DNA from 3 places in the Priestia sp. GS2 genome. Region 1 is predicted to be linked to each of the others. Evidence: riboswitches for the same ligand, from Rfam matches in the RefSeq annotation. Region 1 holds a riboswitch; each other region holds the start of a gene.
What was found. Region 1 has a riboswitch for cobalamin ahead of V2145_RS00350 (ribonucleoside-diphosphate reductase subunit alpha). Riboswitches for the same ligand answer to the same signal wherever they lie in the genome.
Positions count from the first base shown of each region.

Region 2: linked by a shared signal. The riboswitch ahead of V2145_RS11215 (ABC transporter substrate-binding protein) and the one ahead of V2145_RS00350 (ribonucleoside-diphosphate reductase subunit alpha) in region 1 are both predicted to bind cobalamin.
Region 3: linked by a shared signal. The riboswitch ahead of V2145_RS19680 (hypothetical protein) and the one ahead of V2145_RS00350 (ribonucleoside-diphosphate reductase subunit alpha) in region 1 are both predicted to bind cobalamin.

Region 1 covers NZ_JAZGJX010000001.1:60,077-65,174, reverse strand. The annotation lists gene V2145_RS00365 (DUF1540 domain-containing protein) at 1-61, shown strand, start outside; gene V2145_RS00360 (hypothetical protein) at 163-366, shown strand; gene V2145_RS00355 (ribonucleotide-diphosphate reductase subunit beta) at 400-1,446, opposite strand; gene V2145_RS00350 (ribonucleoside-diphosphate reductase subunit alpha) at 1,464-3,659, opposite strand; cobalamin riboswitch at 3,842-4,027, opposite strand; gene menC (o-succinylbenzoate synthase) at 4,441-5,098, opposite strand, start outside.
Region 2 covers NZ_JAZGJX010000001.1:2,150,907-2,156,004, forward strand. The annotation lists gene cobD (threonine-phosphate decarboxylase CobD) at 1-890, opposite strand, end outside; gene cbiB (adenosylcobinamide-phosphate synthase CbiB) at 865-1,848, opposite strand; gene V2145_RS11210 (adenosylcobinamide amidohydrolase) at 1,854-2,462, opposite strand; gene V2145_RS11215 (ABC transporter substrate-binding protein) at 2,545-3,486, opposite strand; cobalamin riboswitch at 3,649-3,830, opposite strand; gene V2145_RS11220 (DinB family protein) at 4,033-4,536, opposite strand; gene V2145_RS11225 (thioredoxin family protein) at 4,685-4,999, opposite strand.
Region 3 covers NZ_JAZGJX010000002.1:69,394-74,491, reverse strand. The annotation lists gene V2145_RS19695 (DEAD/DEAH box helicase) at 1-190, shown strand, start outside; gene V2145_RS19690 ((deoxy)nucleoside triphosphate pyrophosphohydrolase) at 210-605, opposite strand; gene V2145_RS19685 (DUF3923 family protein) at 688-909, opposite strand; cobalamin riboswitch at 1,161-1,360, shown strand; gene V2145_RS19680 (hypothetical protein) at 1,525-1,758, shown strand; gene mmgD (citrate synthase) at 1,748-2,857, shown strand; gene V2145_RS19670 (bifunctional 2-methylcitrate dehydratase/aconitate hydratase) at 2,953-4,389, shown strand; gene prpB (methylisocitrate lyase) at 4,406-5,098, shown strand, end outside.

The DNA of each region.
Region 1 (5,098 bases):
TAAAAAGGCTTCTAATAGCCGTGAAACAGACTGTAAAACATTTAAACCTGAAGATATTTAAATTGGTTATCCTAAGACAAACTTTGTTCTCTTACTAATTAATAAAAAAAGGACAACCACGTGGGTTGTCCTTTTTCATATCAACGAAAGTGAAGGTAATATATGAATACAAATCAACTTGTTCATTTTTTTAAAACGGAAGCTGTTAAAGCCAATAAACAAACGTTCCCTATTTATGTGCAATCATTTGCTCATTTATGGCAACATGAATGTGGAACACTGGAAAACATTCCACCTGAAATTGATCTACTTATTACCACTCGTGCTCTTGAGCTAGGTCTTGTTTCGACACAGGTAGCTGACTAAAACTGGTTTAGAATTTTAGTCAGCTGTTTTATTTTACAAATCATCAAACCCATTTACATCTGATGCTTTTGTATATTGTCTTGATTTTTGTTCAAAGAAGTCTGTCTTACCAAGGTCAACTTCCTGATACGCAACAATCCAACGTAGTGGATTCTCAATTGGTGCATCAGGAAACGCTACGCGCCCAAAGCCCATTTGATTACAGCGTTTATTCGCCATATACTCGATGTATTGACGAATATCTTTCATCGTAATTCCATCAAACTTCTCACCGATGACTGACTCAGCCCATTCAATTTCAAGCTGAGCAGCTTGTCTAAATGTTGAAGTAACAAACTCTTCAAGCTCAGCCGTACGCTGTTCAGGATTTTCATTTAAGACTTCTTTAAAGATTTTTTCAAATAATCCTACATGAAGCTGCTCATCACGGTTAATATAGTTAATCATTGTAGATGTGGCAACCATTTTTTGATTACGTGCTAAGTTGTAGAAAAATGCAAAGCCACTATAGAAAAACAGGCCTTCTAAAATAACATCATATACAATGGACTTTAAAAAGTTTTCAACCGTTGCATCTTCGGCAAATGCTTTATAACCATTTGTTACAAAGTCATTGCGTGCACGAAGTTTTTCATCCGTACGCCAATATTCAAATACTTCATCTTGCTTAGCTTTTGGCACTAAGCTCGATAATACATATGAATAAGAGTGATTATGAACAACTTCCTGCTGAGCTAAAATAATCATCAGCGCATTGATTGAAGAATCTGTAACATAATCAGCCACTTTACTCGCATAATCTGACTGAATGCTGTCTAATAAAGCCAACAGACCAATAATCTTTAAAAAGCTCTCCTGCTCATCCGCTGTAAGCTGCGGAAACTGCTTGATGTCCTGTCCCATATTAATTTCAAACGGCGTCCAGAAATTAGCTAACATGCGTTTATACTTTGGAAACGCCCACGAAAATCGGACATCATCCCAATTTAAAATGTTTGAGGTTTCACCATTAATAATCCCCGTTGAGCGGTTCGGGGCATTTTCATTCATAATCTCACGTTTCTTTAGACTGTTCGTCAACAAAATCGGCTCCTTTCTTAGCTATGGCAGCTTTCACACTCATCAATTACTTCGCTAGACGTAGAGCGAACATAATACGTTGTTTTTAACTTTTCTTTCCATGCAGTCATGTGCAAATCTAGTAAGTCTTTTGCACGAATATCATTTTGAACATAAATGTTAAACGAGATAGATTGGTCAATATGACGCTGACGCTTTGCGTTTTGCTTAATGCTCCAATGTTGGTCAATTAAATAAACAGACTTATAATACCAATTGGTTTCCGGTGACAAATCCGGAGCTGTAACCGGAATTTTATAGTTTTTCTTCTCTTCTGAATAGAACTTACGGAAGATCGGGTCAATACTCGCAGTAGATCCAGCAATAATAGAAGTAGATGAATTTGGAGCCACAGCCATTAAATATCCGTTTCGAATTCCTTTTTCTTTTACAAGCGCCTGTAGGTCATTCCACTGACTACTGTTGTAACCACGTGTTGTAAAATAAGCTCCTGTTTCCCAATCAGACCCTTCAAATAGAGGGTACGCTCCTTTTTCTTCTGCAAGCTCCATGCTTGATTGAATCGTTAGGTAAGCAATTTTTTCATACAGCTCATCGCAATATTGAACCGCTTCTTCTGTTTCCCAAGCAATCTTTTGTAGAGCTAATAGATGGTTCCACCCAAACGTACCCAAGCCGATAGCACGATAGCGCTGGTTTGTTAGTTTTGCCTGTAAAACTGGTAGATTATTCAGTTCAATTACGTTATCTAACATGCGAACTTGAATAGGTACAAGGCGTTCAAGCACATTTTCCGTTACTGCACGCGCTAAGTTAATAGACGATAAATTACAAACTACAAAGTCACCTGGTTGTTTTGTAATAACAATTTTTCCGTCTTCGGTAACTTCTTCAACTACTGTTGTCATGCTTTGATTTTGCGTAATTTCTGTACATAAATTACTGCAATAAATCATGCCTTCATGACGGTTTTGGTTAGCGCGGTTTACTGTATCACGATAGAACATATATGGTGTTCCTGTTTCTAATTGTGAAATCATAATTCGTTTAAAAATTTCAATCGCAGGCACTTTTTCTCTTGATAGAGCTTCATTTTCAATGCATTCACGATAACGATTTCTAAAGGAGCCGCTGCCTTCTTCTTCATCATAGAAGTCTTCTAGTGAATACCCCATTACCGTACGAACTTCATGCGGATCGAACAAATACCAGTCTTCACGTTTTTCAACGGCTTCCATAAATAAATCAGGCAGGCAAACGCCAGTAAATAAGTCATGTGTACGCTGACGCTCGTCTCCATTGTTTAAACGTGCATCTAAGAAAGAAAAAATATCCTTGTGCCACACGTCTAAATATACAGCAATCGCCCCTTGGCGTTGGCCTAGTTGATCAACACTAACAGCTGTGTTATTAAGCTGTTTCATCCAAGGAATTGTTCCTGATGATACACCTTTAAACCCTTTTATATCGCTGCCTCGGCTACGGATATGACCCAGATACACGCCAATCCCACCACCGTTTTTACTCAATGTTGCTAAGTCCGTATTGCTATCATAGATACCTCGTAAACTATCATCGACCGTATCAATGAAACAGCTTGATAGCTGTCCATAGCTTTTCCCTGCGTTTGCTAATGTCGGTGTTGCTACTGTCATATAAAGATTAGAAAGTGCCCAGTATGACTCTTTTACCAACGCTAAGCGATTTTCTTTCTTTTCATTTGCCATCAGCGTCATAGCAATAATTAAAAAGCGTTCCTGTGGTAGCTCATATACACGCTTATCATGTGATGTTGCTAAGTATCGGTCAGCTAATGTTAACAGACCAATATACGTAAATAAGCTATCTTTTGTATAATCAATGGCTAAGCCTAGCTCATTGATTTCCTCCACAGAGTATGTATCCAGAAGCTGTTTATTATAAATCCCGATGTCTGTAAGTTCTTTAATTAGTTGGTAAAATAATCCATATCTTTCACCTTGATCATATTTTCTATTAACTGCAGCTTTGCGATATAGCTCTTGTAAGTAGATATGAGCTGCTACATATGTCCAATCCGGCTCATCCATAGAAATTCGCTCAAGTGCTGCTAAAATAAACACGTTTGCTATTTTTTCATCCGTCATATTCTCTTTCGCAGCAACTGTTTCCACTACCTTTTCCTCATACCCTGAAAAATCAAGTTGTGGAAATTTTTCACCAAGTAATTTCATATCATAATTTACTTTTTCAAGTTTATTTAAATCTGTTGTATTAATCATAAGAATAAGTTCCTCCTTTTTCTCCAGCATAAAAAAATCGCTCACCTGACGCAGTGAGCGAATAGAACGAAGATAAAAGAAGACGAAATGTCTTTTCTCAATCCTCGCTCTATCCTCTCACCTCCCGAAGAAGATAAAACGTCATAAAAAAGGCAGGTCTCCTGACTTATGCTTCGCTTTACTCTAAGGCCTTCCCATGATTGTTATTCACAGTGGCTATTCCTTATTTCATCAGCATTCACAGTTGCGGGGACAGTTTTGGATTTGCACCAAATTCCCTTTTAAGTCTTTTATCAGACACCTTTTTTACTGGAAAACACAAAATATAGTATATGAAGTTTTAATTAAAAACAAGATGTTGTGTTATAAACACATTATAAGGGACAACTTACAGAACTACAATATTTTTTTCAAAATAAATTTCCGCTCATTTTCCCTTCCCTTACTTGACATACCCTTCTACGCCTTTATTTAATAAGGTTTCTTGCATACATATAAAAAAGAAATTTTTAAAAGTTTTGTTATGTATTAGCAACTAGCTATTATAAACAGCTTCATTTTTCATCAAACTATTCCATCATAACATGTTTTTTCGGATTGGTTATACTATTTGATTTGTGAAATTTAATCAAACTTTTTTTCACCTGATAGATAGCTTTTATATAAACGATAAGAAAGCAGGCTCTTCAGAAGAAATCCCAATAAAAAAATCCACTTTTAAAGTGGATTTATATCACTCATATATTTTTTGATAGGTGGAAACTTTATTTAAAAACACTCTATCAATCTGATAGCCAATACCAGGTTCTTTTGGCACATGAATTAACCCGTTATTTACTTCTACTTCTGGGAGAATGACATCCTTGTTCCAATAACGTGCAGAAGCTGAAATATCCCCAGGGATGGTGAAGTGTTCTAATGAAGCAAGTGCAATATTATGAGCTCTTGATATACCGGATTCAAGCATTCCTCCGACCCATAGTCGCACATTACTTTTCTGGCACAAATCATGAATCCGCTTTGCTTCTGTTAAACCACCTACTCGTCCAACTTTTACGTTAATAACTTGACAACTTCCTAACTCAATTGCTTTTCTAGCATCATCGTAAGACACAATACTTTCATCTAAACAAATGGGTGTACGCAGATGCTTTTGCAAATGGCGGTGATCAATAATATCACTAGAATTTAAAGGCTGTTCAATCATCATGAGATCAAACTCGTCTAGCTTTTGAAGCAACTTCAAATCATCTAAGGAGTAAGCAGAGTTTGCATCTACCATCAGTGGAAGTTTGGGATAATGCTTTCTAATTTGCTTAATAAGATCGTAATCCGTTCCGGGCTTAATCTTCACTTTAAAACGTTTATATCCAGCTTTCAAATGTTGATCT
Region 2 (5,098 bases), 2.1 Mb from region 1:
TAATAGTTAGTTACTGACTGAGATACGTTAAATCCTAGGTTTTGCAACTCGTTTATCACTCGATTTCTTTCTTTATCAATGTACTCGACCGTCTTATTCACGAACTCGATTTCAGATAAGCACCATTGCCCAATTTGCTGCGCCACACCATTCACACTCCAAGGGGGCTGCTTTTGCTTCAACTTAGTAATAACGTCTTGATGAGCTAAAACATACCCTAACCTTGCTCCAGCAATATTGAACATTTTTGTCATAGACCGAACAACAATTAAATATGGACACCTTTGAATCCACCGATCAAACGAAGAGGCGTCCTTTACAAAATCAATAAACGCTTCATCAACAACCAGATAAGTCTTCTCACGATGAGCTAAGTCAATTAGCTCTTCCCACTCATTTATGTCATACATTCGTCCGGTAGGGTTGTTGGGATGACAAATCCATATCGCTTTTAAGATTGGAAGCTTTTGTTTTATTTCCGACATATTCCAATTCCAATTATCTGTTTCTTCCAGAGAAATATGAATGATTTCACAGCCATGAGCTAAACTCGCCTGTTCATATTCAATAAAAGTAGGCTGTAAAATCCCTACCTTTTCGTTTGAAAATATGGAAGCAAGCAAAAAGAAGGCTTCTGCTGCACCGTTTGTTACTAATATTTCACCAGAAGTAAGCTTATGGTGATGGGCAATGAGACCCGTTAACTTTTGCACGTCAGGATCAGGGTAAGAAAAAGCGATTTCTCTAAGCACATCCCAATTTTCACTGATGATATCTGGTGCCCCTAAAGGGTTTGTATTTACGCTAAAATCAATGAATGAACGTTCTGTATTTTGGCCTATCGCCTCTAGAAAAACAGCCGGATTAGCTCCATGTGTAGGTAATGCCAATCAATATCCCTCCTATCAAATAAAAAAACCAAGTACACCAAACGGTCCGCTTCATCACTTGGACTGTTTTAAAAATATGACTAACATTTAAAGAATAAAGGGGATCTCCCATTTTCGCACGATTTGAAACAATTCCTTTATACGTGTTTCGACCTCCGAGCTGAATGCCAAGCAAACCTGCAACAGCACTTTCACCATAGCCGCTGTTTGGGCTCGGGTGTTTAGGTGCATCCCTTTTAATTATGCTAAACACATGCTTTGCTGTAAATTCACTGTGCATTACGTTACTAATAACCATAATAAACGCTGTCAGCCGACTAGGGATAAAATTCAGCCAGTCATCTAACTTCGCACTAAAGTATCCAAACTTTTCATACATAGGATTTTTATAGCCAACCATTGAATCACACGTATTAATACTTCGATAAAAAAAAGCACCCGCTCCACCTAAGAAAAAAGCAAAAAACAAAGGAGCTGTAATGCCATCACTGGTATTCTCCGCCACTGTTTCAACTGTTGCTCTAGCAATTTCGCTTTCATCAAGCTGATCAGTATCTCTTCCCACAATCATCCCCACTTGAAAGCGTGCTTCCTGTAAGTCACCTTTTTGTAAAGGGTGTGCTACTTTATAGGCAGCTTCTCCCAAAGACCTTGTTGAAATTGTTGTAGCAATTACCACTCCTTCAACTATAATTCCAATCCAGTATGAGGTTTCGTATAGGGCAGTTAAAAGAATTAAAGGTAGTATAAAACACCACACTACCATGCTTAATACAAGAAACAAACCATTCATTCGTTGAAACTTACCTTGATTTAAACGCTTATCAACAAAAGAAATCCAGCTTCCAAACCACCTGACGGGATGTGGCCAATTTACAGGATCTCCGATAATAGCATCTAATACAAGCGCTAGTGAGATTGCTAACAAATGCGCTACAATTAATTGTTGAAATTCCATACACATCACCTTTTTTGAATTGTTTCAAGTAAACTTAGTTTAACGAGCTTTCCTACCGCTTGTCCCAGAACCGTCATAGATCCGCCGTACTCATACAAGCTACCTTTTTGGCTCGCAGCAATACAAACGCTATCCGTAGATGTCCCTGTCGCAAGTGTCTGTGTGTTTGGATCTTGCACTCCTAACTCATACAGCATTCGGGTTTTCACTTCTGTTGCTGCAATAAATAACTGTAAAAACGCAGCATCCGTTAACTTTCCGTCAATGAATATGAACATATTAATTGTCCCAGGCTTTGAAGAAAATGGAGTAATATCATCACTCGTCAAATCCACAGCATTACCAACCCCGGCAGTAATAATGGATGAGATTGTCAGACCGTCTTTACAATATGTATAAACCGATTTATTGCGCAAATAAACAGCCGTCATTAACCCTACTACTTTATCATAAACGAAGCTTTTTTCTTTTAAAAATGCTCTATATTCTTCGGCTGGTGAATCAGCACGGTAGTATTTATTTACAAAGCGATTATAAAAAACATTGGTCTCAATCATGCCGTCTCCTAGCACACCTGAATTGTAAGCTTTAAACGGTGTACTTGTTTTCATCATTAATAATTCATCATCCTGCTGAAGACGTAACGATAAAAAAGGACCAATTCCTTTTTGAATTGGAATATGGTCCTTTTCTCGATTAATTATACACCTCAGGATATACGGCTTTTGCGAACTCTTCTAACCCTTCTACAATTCGTGGTCCAGGTCGATTTGTTTTATTAGAATCAACGTTTACAATTTGATTTTCTTTTACAGCTGTAATATCACTCCATGCTGGACGGCTTTTAATTTCTTTTGCGTCCCCATCATAGGTTGTAACAATTGTATCTGGGTTTAGCTCAACCACTTTCTCTTCCGAAAGTTTTACCCAACCTTCTTCATTTCCAGCTACGTTTTCTGCTCCGATTGTTTTAATCATTTCATCCATAAAAGTACCTTTACCAGTTGTATAAATCTCAGGTGCAGGTGAAACTTCTACCCATACTTTCTTACGATCTTCATCTTTAATTTCTTTCGCTTTTTCTTCAATTTCTGAAACAGCAGCTTTCATTTCGTTCACCGTGTTATCTGCTTCTTCTACTTTATTCGTTAGCTTCCCGATGTTTTCAATTGTTTCATACACGGTATTAAAATCCGTTGCATCGTTTACAACGAATAGCGGAATACCTGCACTTTCAATCTGCTTGAAAACTTCATCCGACATTCCCATGCTCGAACCGTGAGCTAACACTAGGTCTGGATTCAATGAAATAACTTTTTCCGCGTTGATATTCATATCCCCTACCTGTTCTTTTTCTTTCACGCTTGCAGGATAATCATCGTTGCTCGTTACGCCAACTAATTCCTTTTCAAGACCTAACTCATAAACGATTTCCGTGTTACTTGGCATAAGAGAAACAATTTTCTTAGGTGCTTGTTCAACCGTTACTTCTTCTCCTCTTGCATCTTTAACCGTAACAGCTTGCTCTTCTGTTTGCTTTGTTTGTTCTGTTTGTTTGCTTCCTTCATCAGTTGCGCCACAGGCTGCAAGAACAACAAGGAACATCGCAACAATAACAGATGATAACCACTTTTTCATTTAGATAACCCCTCCTATTTATGTATCGGTTATGAAGTCGCTCAGCACACATAAAAAAACTTTACTTTCAATCGAAAGTAAAGCAGGTAACGTTAAATGATGCGAATGACTTTCGCACTGTTTATGTACGTCAAATACCCTGCTTCCCCTCTCCTCGAAGGTTTCACAGTTGACAATAAGGCAGGTCTCCTGACTTACGTATATGATGTACTAAGCCTTCCCATTTTTCAAACAGTGGCATCTTTAGACATCTAACGTTTACAGTGGCGGGACCGCGTTGGACTTGCACCAAACTTCCCTTTTCACTCAATGTTAAAATTGAGACCTTATTGCTTCACGATTATTCACCTGTCTTAGTATAACGCACTCCATTCAAAATGGAAATAGAAAATCAACATAACGTTCATACATTTCAGGTCAGAAGTTCTATCAAAGTAATAGTAAGGCATAGATGCTTTTGCTATTGTATGGTTATGATAGGCTGAAAATTTAGGGGTAAGTCATTGGAGTCTTTAAAAAGACTCTTTTTTTATAGCCCAATTATCTTTAAAGAGGAGGATTTTCAACGCCTCTACCTTCCCATCCTTCTTTTGTGGGACCGTATACACCAAAAGGTTCAAGCCCAGCTTGACGTATAAGAACCGTAACTTGTCCACGATGATGGATAATATGCTTAATCAATCCCATTAAGATTTGAGCATTCGTCTCTTGTCGCCCAAAGGCTGTTTGTACTTCTTTTAATGTTTCATCTGTCCACTGCTGGCTAATCGCTTTTGCTACCTGTAAGCTGATTTTATTGAAAGTTTCCGCAAACTCTTTAGCACAGGAGGGCATATGTTCAGCATTTTCTAGCTTAGCTATTTCCACCCCAAAATGAACCAAATAGTCTGGAATATTTGTTGTAAAGTGCCATACAATTCTTCCTAGAGTGCGGCCTTCTGCATACACCTTTTGAGTTAACGCTTGATCAGTTAGACCTTCTAAAACTTTTTGAGTAAGCAGGGCTTCCCGGTTCCATTCTTTAATAAAGTCTTCTACTGTTATGTACATTCAAACCCCCTCCGTATCACCTTTTATTTCCATACAAGAATTATAAAACATACGTTCGTATTCTACAAGCTTGTTTTTCATCTAATAATCGGGTTCAAAACTCTATACAATAAAAGCTACTTGCTCATATAAACAAGTAGCTTTCAAATTAGATTGAGCTTAAAAACTCACGCACTGCTTCAGGTGTTTTTGCGTTTGCACTGTGAAGATGTGCAATTTTTTCACCATTTTTATAGACAAGAAGCGATGGAATTCCCATTACATTATTTGCTGCAGAAAGTTCTTCAAATTCATCTTTATCGACTTCAAACCAAGCTTTATCTTGATTTTCTTCAATAATTTCATCAATGAACATGTCAAGGCGTTTACAATCTGGACACCATGTTGTAGTGAAGATACCAACGCTTAGCTCTTCTCCTTTGATTTGTTCATGAAACTGTTTTTCTTCCGTAATTTTTTTCATTAATAAATCCTCCAATAACAAACTTCATACAATTATGTTCATGTTTAACAATCTTTGTCAAATCACTTATCTCTATTATAACGAATTTGTTTTGGTTTA
Region 3 (5,098 bases), on a different contig from region 1:
AGATAGAGGTATTCATCTGCATCTGTTTGTACGAAAGTATCGTAAAATTGATGAAAAAACTGAGCCGTTTATTTATATCGGAAAAGGAAATACGGTTGAGTACCACGGAGAAAAGCCAATTACGGTCATTTTAGAATTAGAAAATGAAATTCCAGCACTTTTGTATACAGAGTTTACGGAAAGAGTATAGCCTTCTCATCATGAGAAGGCTATTTCTTTTCTACTAACAATTCAACCGCCGGAACATCAGCTGGTGCCCAGACAAGTGAATGAAGATTTTCTTTGTTTAACCAAACAAGCTTCGCATGCTCAGTAGGCTGCGGTGTACCTTCAGCAATTTCAGCTTTAATGGCAATAAGCTCAATGATAAACGTATCGTATTCATGCGTATGCTCGTTATGTAATTCGGTTGCTTTGATTTTACAGTGCAGCTCTTCTTCAATTTCTCTCACAATCGCAGAGTAGATGTCTTCGCCTTCTTCTACTTTTCCACCAGGAAATTCCCACATGTTCGGTAGAGACATGTCGTTTGAGCGAAGAGCACATAGCACTTCATTTTGATCATTTTCAATAACGGCCGCAACGACCTTTATTTTTTTCTTCACGGTTCATTCTCCTTACAGCTGTTTTGTTTCATCATAACATAGGAGAGTAGGAGATTATAAGATCGGAATTGATAGGTAGGTTTCATTTACTCGTTCTTACATTAACAACAAGCCATACAATTTGAATCACAAGCGGAATGACAAAGGCAAGCACTAACACAATAAAGGATAATAGTTTAATCTCAGGGGTTTGAATGGCACCCGCTCCGTCCACTTTTCGCGTCCATACCATAATAGTGCCTAAAACAAATAGCATGGCCCAAAAACAGTTTGTAATCCACCAGGAAATCCATCGTTTTTTCATGAAATCGCTCCTTTCATCTTTGGCATAAAGCAAATTTACTTTTAAGTTTTTCCTTTATTATACAGGATTTATTATCCAATAATTAACAAAAACAATCTTTCTATATTTTATTTATGCTTTTGCCAGAGAGGTTATAAATGGATTTATAAGATAAGTGCTTTGAAAAATGAAGTGTTGTACAGTGTTAGCTAAGTGAAATGAAAATAAAAATTGTAAAAATTTATAAAATTTGATATGTTTAAAGTGAATTTAATATCGGTGTAGAAACAGGTGTAGGTGAAAGGTATCTTTTATCTGCTTAAAAGGGAAGTTCGGTTGGAGTCCGGCGCTGTCCCGCAACTGTATTTGGGAGCGATTCGAAAAACGCCACTGTTTTCATGGAAATGAAGATGGGAAGGTTCGAAGAGTGATGATCATAAGCCAGGAGACCTGCCTGTTTTAGCATGCATCAATACCTACGCGGATAGGGGGTGTTAAGTGCGAAGTGACAAACATGTTTTAAAAATGATTTAAATACATGTTTATTTGAGTATTGTCTCGCAGCTTAACAACTTCTTTGAGAAGTTGTTTTTTTATTGTTTTTTTACAGGGTACGCGTGATGGAGGTGAGCAGCTGTGGATGGATCAGTTGAGTATTTTGTGAATTACTTTAAAGCGAGCATTATGAATAACGTAGTGGCAGAGAACCCTTGTACACTTTCAGACTATTATCAGGAGTTAAGAGATTGCGTGGTAGACGAGAGGGGGGATGCTGAAAAGAAGGCTCTTTTTTTACACAATATTGAAAAGGCTTACAAAATAGTAGGTGAAGAGATATTTGGAATGGAGGAAAAGAGATATGGAGACTGAAGCGAGGTTTTTTCCAGGACTTGAAGGGGTTGTAGCTACTGAAACAAAAATTTCATTTCTCGATACCCAGCAAGGGAAAATTATTATTCAAGGATATGACCTGATTGAGCTATCAAAATCAAAGAGCTATCTTGATATGATCTATCTTTTACTAGAAGAAAGGCTCCCCAATAATAACGAGAAGAAATTAGTGGAAGAATTTTTAAAAGGAACGTATGACATTCCAGATGAACTGTTGGATGTCTTCCGCTTACTCCCTAACGGCACGCATCCAATGGATGGATTGCGAACAGGAATTTCGTTTCTTTCTGGCTTTGATACGAGGCTTGATGACCGCTCGCTATCAGTAAATAAAAGCCGTGCTTACAAGTTGTTAGGTAAAGTGCCTGCGATTGTGGCCAACAGCTACCGGTTAATTGAGAAGAAAGAACCTATTCGTCCCCTTAAAGAGTTATCGTATAGCGCAAATTTCTTTTATATGATCACCGGAAAGAAGCCATCGTCTCTGGAAGAGCAAATCTTTGATCGTTCACTTGTTTTATACAGTGAGCATGAGATGCCAAACTCAACGTTTACGGCGAGAGTCATTTCTTCTACTCAGTCTGATTTATACGGAGCGTTGACAGGAGCGGTTGCTTCTTTAAAAGGAAACCTGCATGGAGGAGCTAATGAAGCGGTAATGGAAATGCTTTTAGAAGCTGGTACTGTGGATAAATTTGAAGAGCTGCTGGCCGCTAAGCTTTATAAAAAAGAGCGTATCATGGGATTTGGACATCGCGTGTATATGAACAAGATTGATCCGCGCGCTTTAATGATGAAAGAGTCTCTCAAACAGCTATGCGACCTGCAAAGAGATGATCGTCTTTATCGCATGTGCGAGGCGGGCGAGGAACTTATGAAGCGTGAAAAAGGTCTTTATCCAAACTTAGATTACTACGCAGCACCTGTTTATTGGATGCTTGGTATTCCTATTTCACTTTATACACCAATCTTTTTTAGTGCTAGAACGGTCGGATTGTGTGCGCACGTTATTGAGCAACATGAACATAATCGACTTTTTAGACCGCGCGTACAGTATGTGGGCGAGCGCCGCTTTTAACAATTTGGGGTTGTTCACGGCCGCTCACCGAATGGATATTTTGGCGAATACCCATTTCTATCATAAATAAATTTGAGTAGAAAGGAAAGATGCACATGTTGAAAACGAATGAGCAAGTCAAAGCGGATGTTTTGTTAGAGGAAATTGCAGATTATGTTCTTCATAAAGAGATTAAGAGTTTAGAAGCGTTCCAAACCGCTCGTTATGTGTTGCTTGATACGCTTGGGTGCGGGATGCTGGCGCTTAGTTATCCAGAGTGCACAAAGCTTCTCGGCCCAGTTGTTCCAGGGACGGTTGTTCCAAATGGCAGCCGGGTGCCGGGCACGTCATTTGAGTTAGATCCAATTCGAGCTGCGTTCAACATTGGCTGCATCATCCGCTGGCTGGATTATAACGATACGTGGCTAGCGGCAGAATGGGGACATCCTTCTGATAATCTTGGAGGTATTTTAGCGACGGCTGACTACATTAGCCGCGTACGTATAGCAGAAGGGAAAGAGCCGCTGGTTGTTCGTGATGTACTTGAAATGATGATTAAAGCACACGAAATTCAAGGCGTACTGGCGTTAGAGAACAGCTTAAACCGAGTTGGGTTAGATCACGTGATGTTTGTGAAAATTGCTACGACTGCAGTTGTTACTAAAATGCTTGGAGGAACGCGTGAAGAAATTATTAATGCTTTGTCCAACGCGTGGATTGATACGGTGAGCTTACGTACCTACAGACATGCGCCGAATACCGGTTCGAGAAAGTCGTGGGCTGCGGGAGACGCCACGAGCAGAGGCGTACAGCTGGCTATGATGGCAGTAAAAGGAGAAATGGGCTATCCGACTGCGCTTTCTGCACCTAATTGGGGTTTCCAAGACGTATTATTTAATAAGAAACAGGTAACGCTTGGCCGCCCGCTTGATTCCTATGTCATGGAGCACGTGCTGTTTAAAGTGTCTTACCCGGCAGAGTTTCACGCTCAAACGGCCGCGGAGTGCGCAGTTAAACTGCACGGAGAAGTCGTGAATCGATTAAACGATATTGCGTCGATTACAATTACAACGCATGAGTCTGCGATTCGCATTATTGATAAAGAAGGGCCGCTTCATAATCCAGCGGACCGAGATCATTGCTTGCAGTATATTACGGCAATTGGTCTTCTTAAAGGAACAATTGCTGCCGAAGATTATGAAAACGAAGTTGCAGCTGATCCGCGAATTGACGAGCTGCGCAGCAAGATGAAGGTTGTTGAAAATAAACAGTATAGCGAAGACTACTTGGATCCGAAAAAAAGATCGATTGCAAATGCCGTACAGATTCATTTTAAAGATGGTACCCAAACAGAAGAAGTAGAGTGTGAGTATCCGCTAGGCCACCGTTTTAGAAGAGATGAAGCCATTCCAAAGGTTAAAGAAAAATTCTCGACTAACATCAAAACGCGTTTTCCTCTTAAGCAGCAAAAGCGAATCGAAGGAGTTTGCTATAACCAAGAGGAGCTTGAAAACATGAGCGTAAACGAGTTTGTTCAATTGTTTTTAAGCTAAATAAGGAGGGGTTTACATGACGTGGATTGTCAATCAGCCGTTATCTCAGCAGGAGCTAGCTGCTACGTTTCAACGGCTTATGGATGCACCAGAAATCCTTCAACTTCCGGGTGCGCATGATGCTATGGCCGCACTTGTGGCTAAGCAAGCGGGTTTTTCAGCACTTTATCTATCAGGCGCGGCCTACACTGCAAGTCGGGGGCTGCCCGACTTAGGAATCGTGACATCTACTGAGTTAGCCGACCGAGCGAAGGATTTGATAAGAGCTACAAACTTGCCTGTGCTAGTTGATATTGATACAGGCTTTGGTGGCGTTTTAAATGCTGCCCGTACCGCTAGAGAAATGGTTGAAGCAAACGTAGCTGCCGTTCAAATTGAAGATCAGCAGCTTCCCAAAAAATGCGGTCATCTCAATGGAAAACAGCTTGTAACAATAGAAGAAATGGTGCAAAAGATTAGAGCAATTAAAGAAGTTGCTCCGTCTTTAATTATTGTAGCTCGGACGGATGCTCGCAGTAGCGAAGGTTTGGAGGAAGCTATCAAACGAGCAGCTGCATATGTGGAAGCAGGAGCTGATGCTATTTTCCCTGAAGCACTGGGTTCCGAAGAAGAATTTCGAGCGTTCAAAAAGCAAATTCAAGCTCCTCTTTTAGCTAACATGACAGAGTTTGGGAAAACACCGTACTATACAGCAACAGAATTTAGTAAT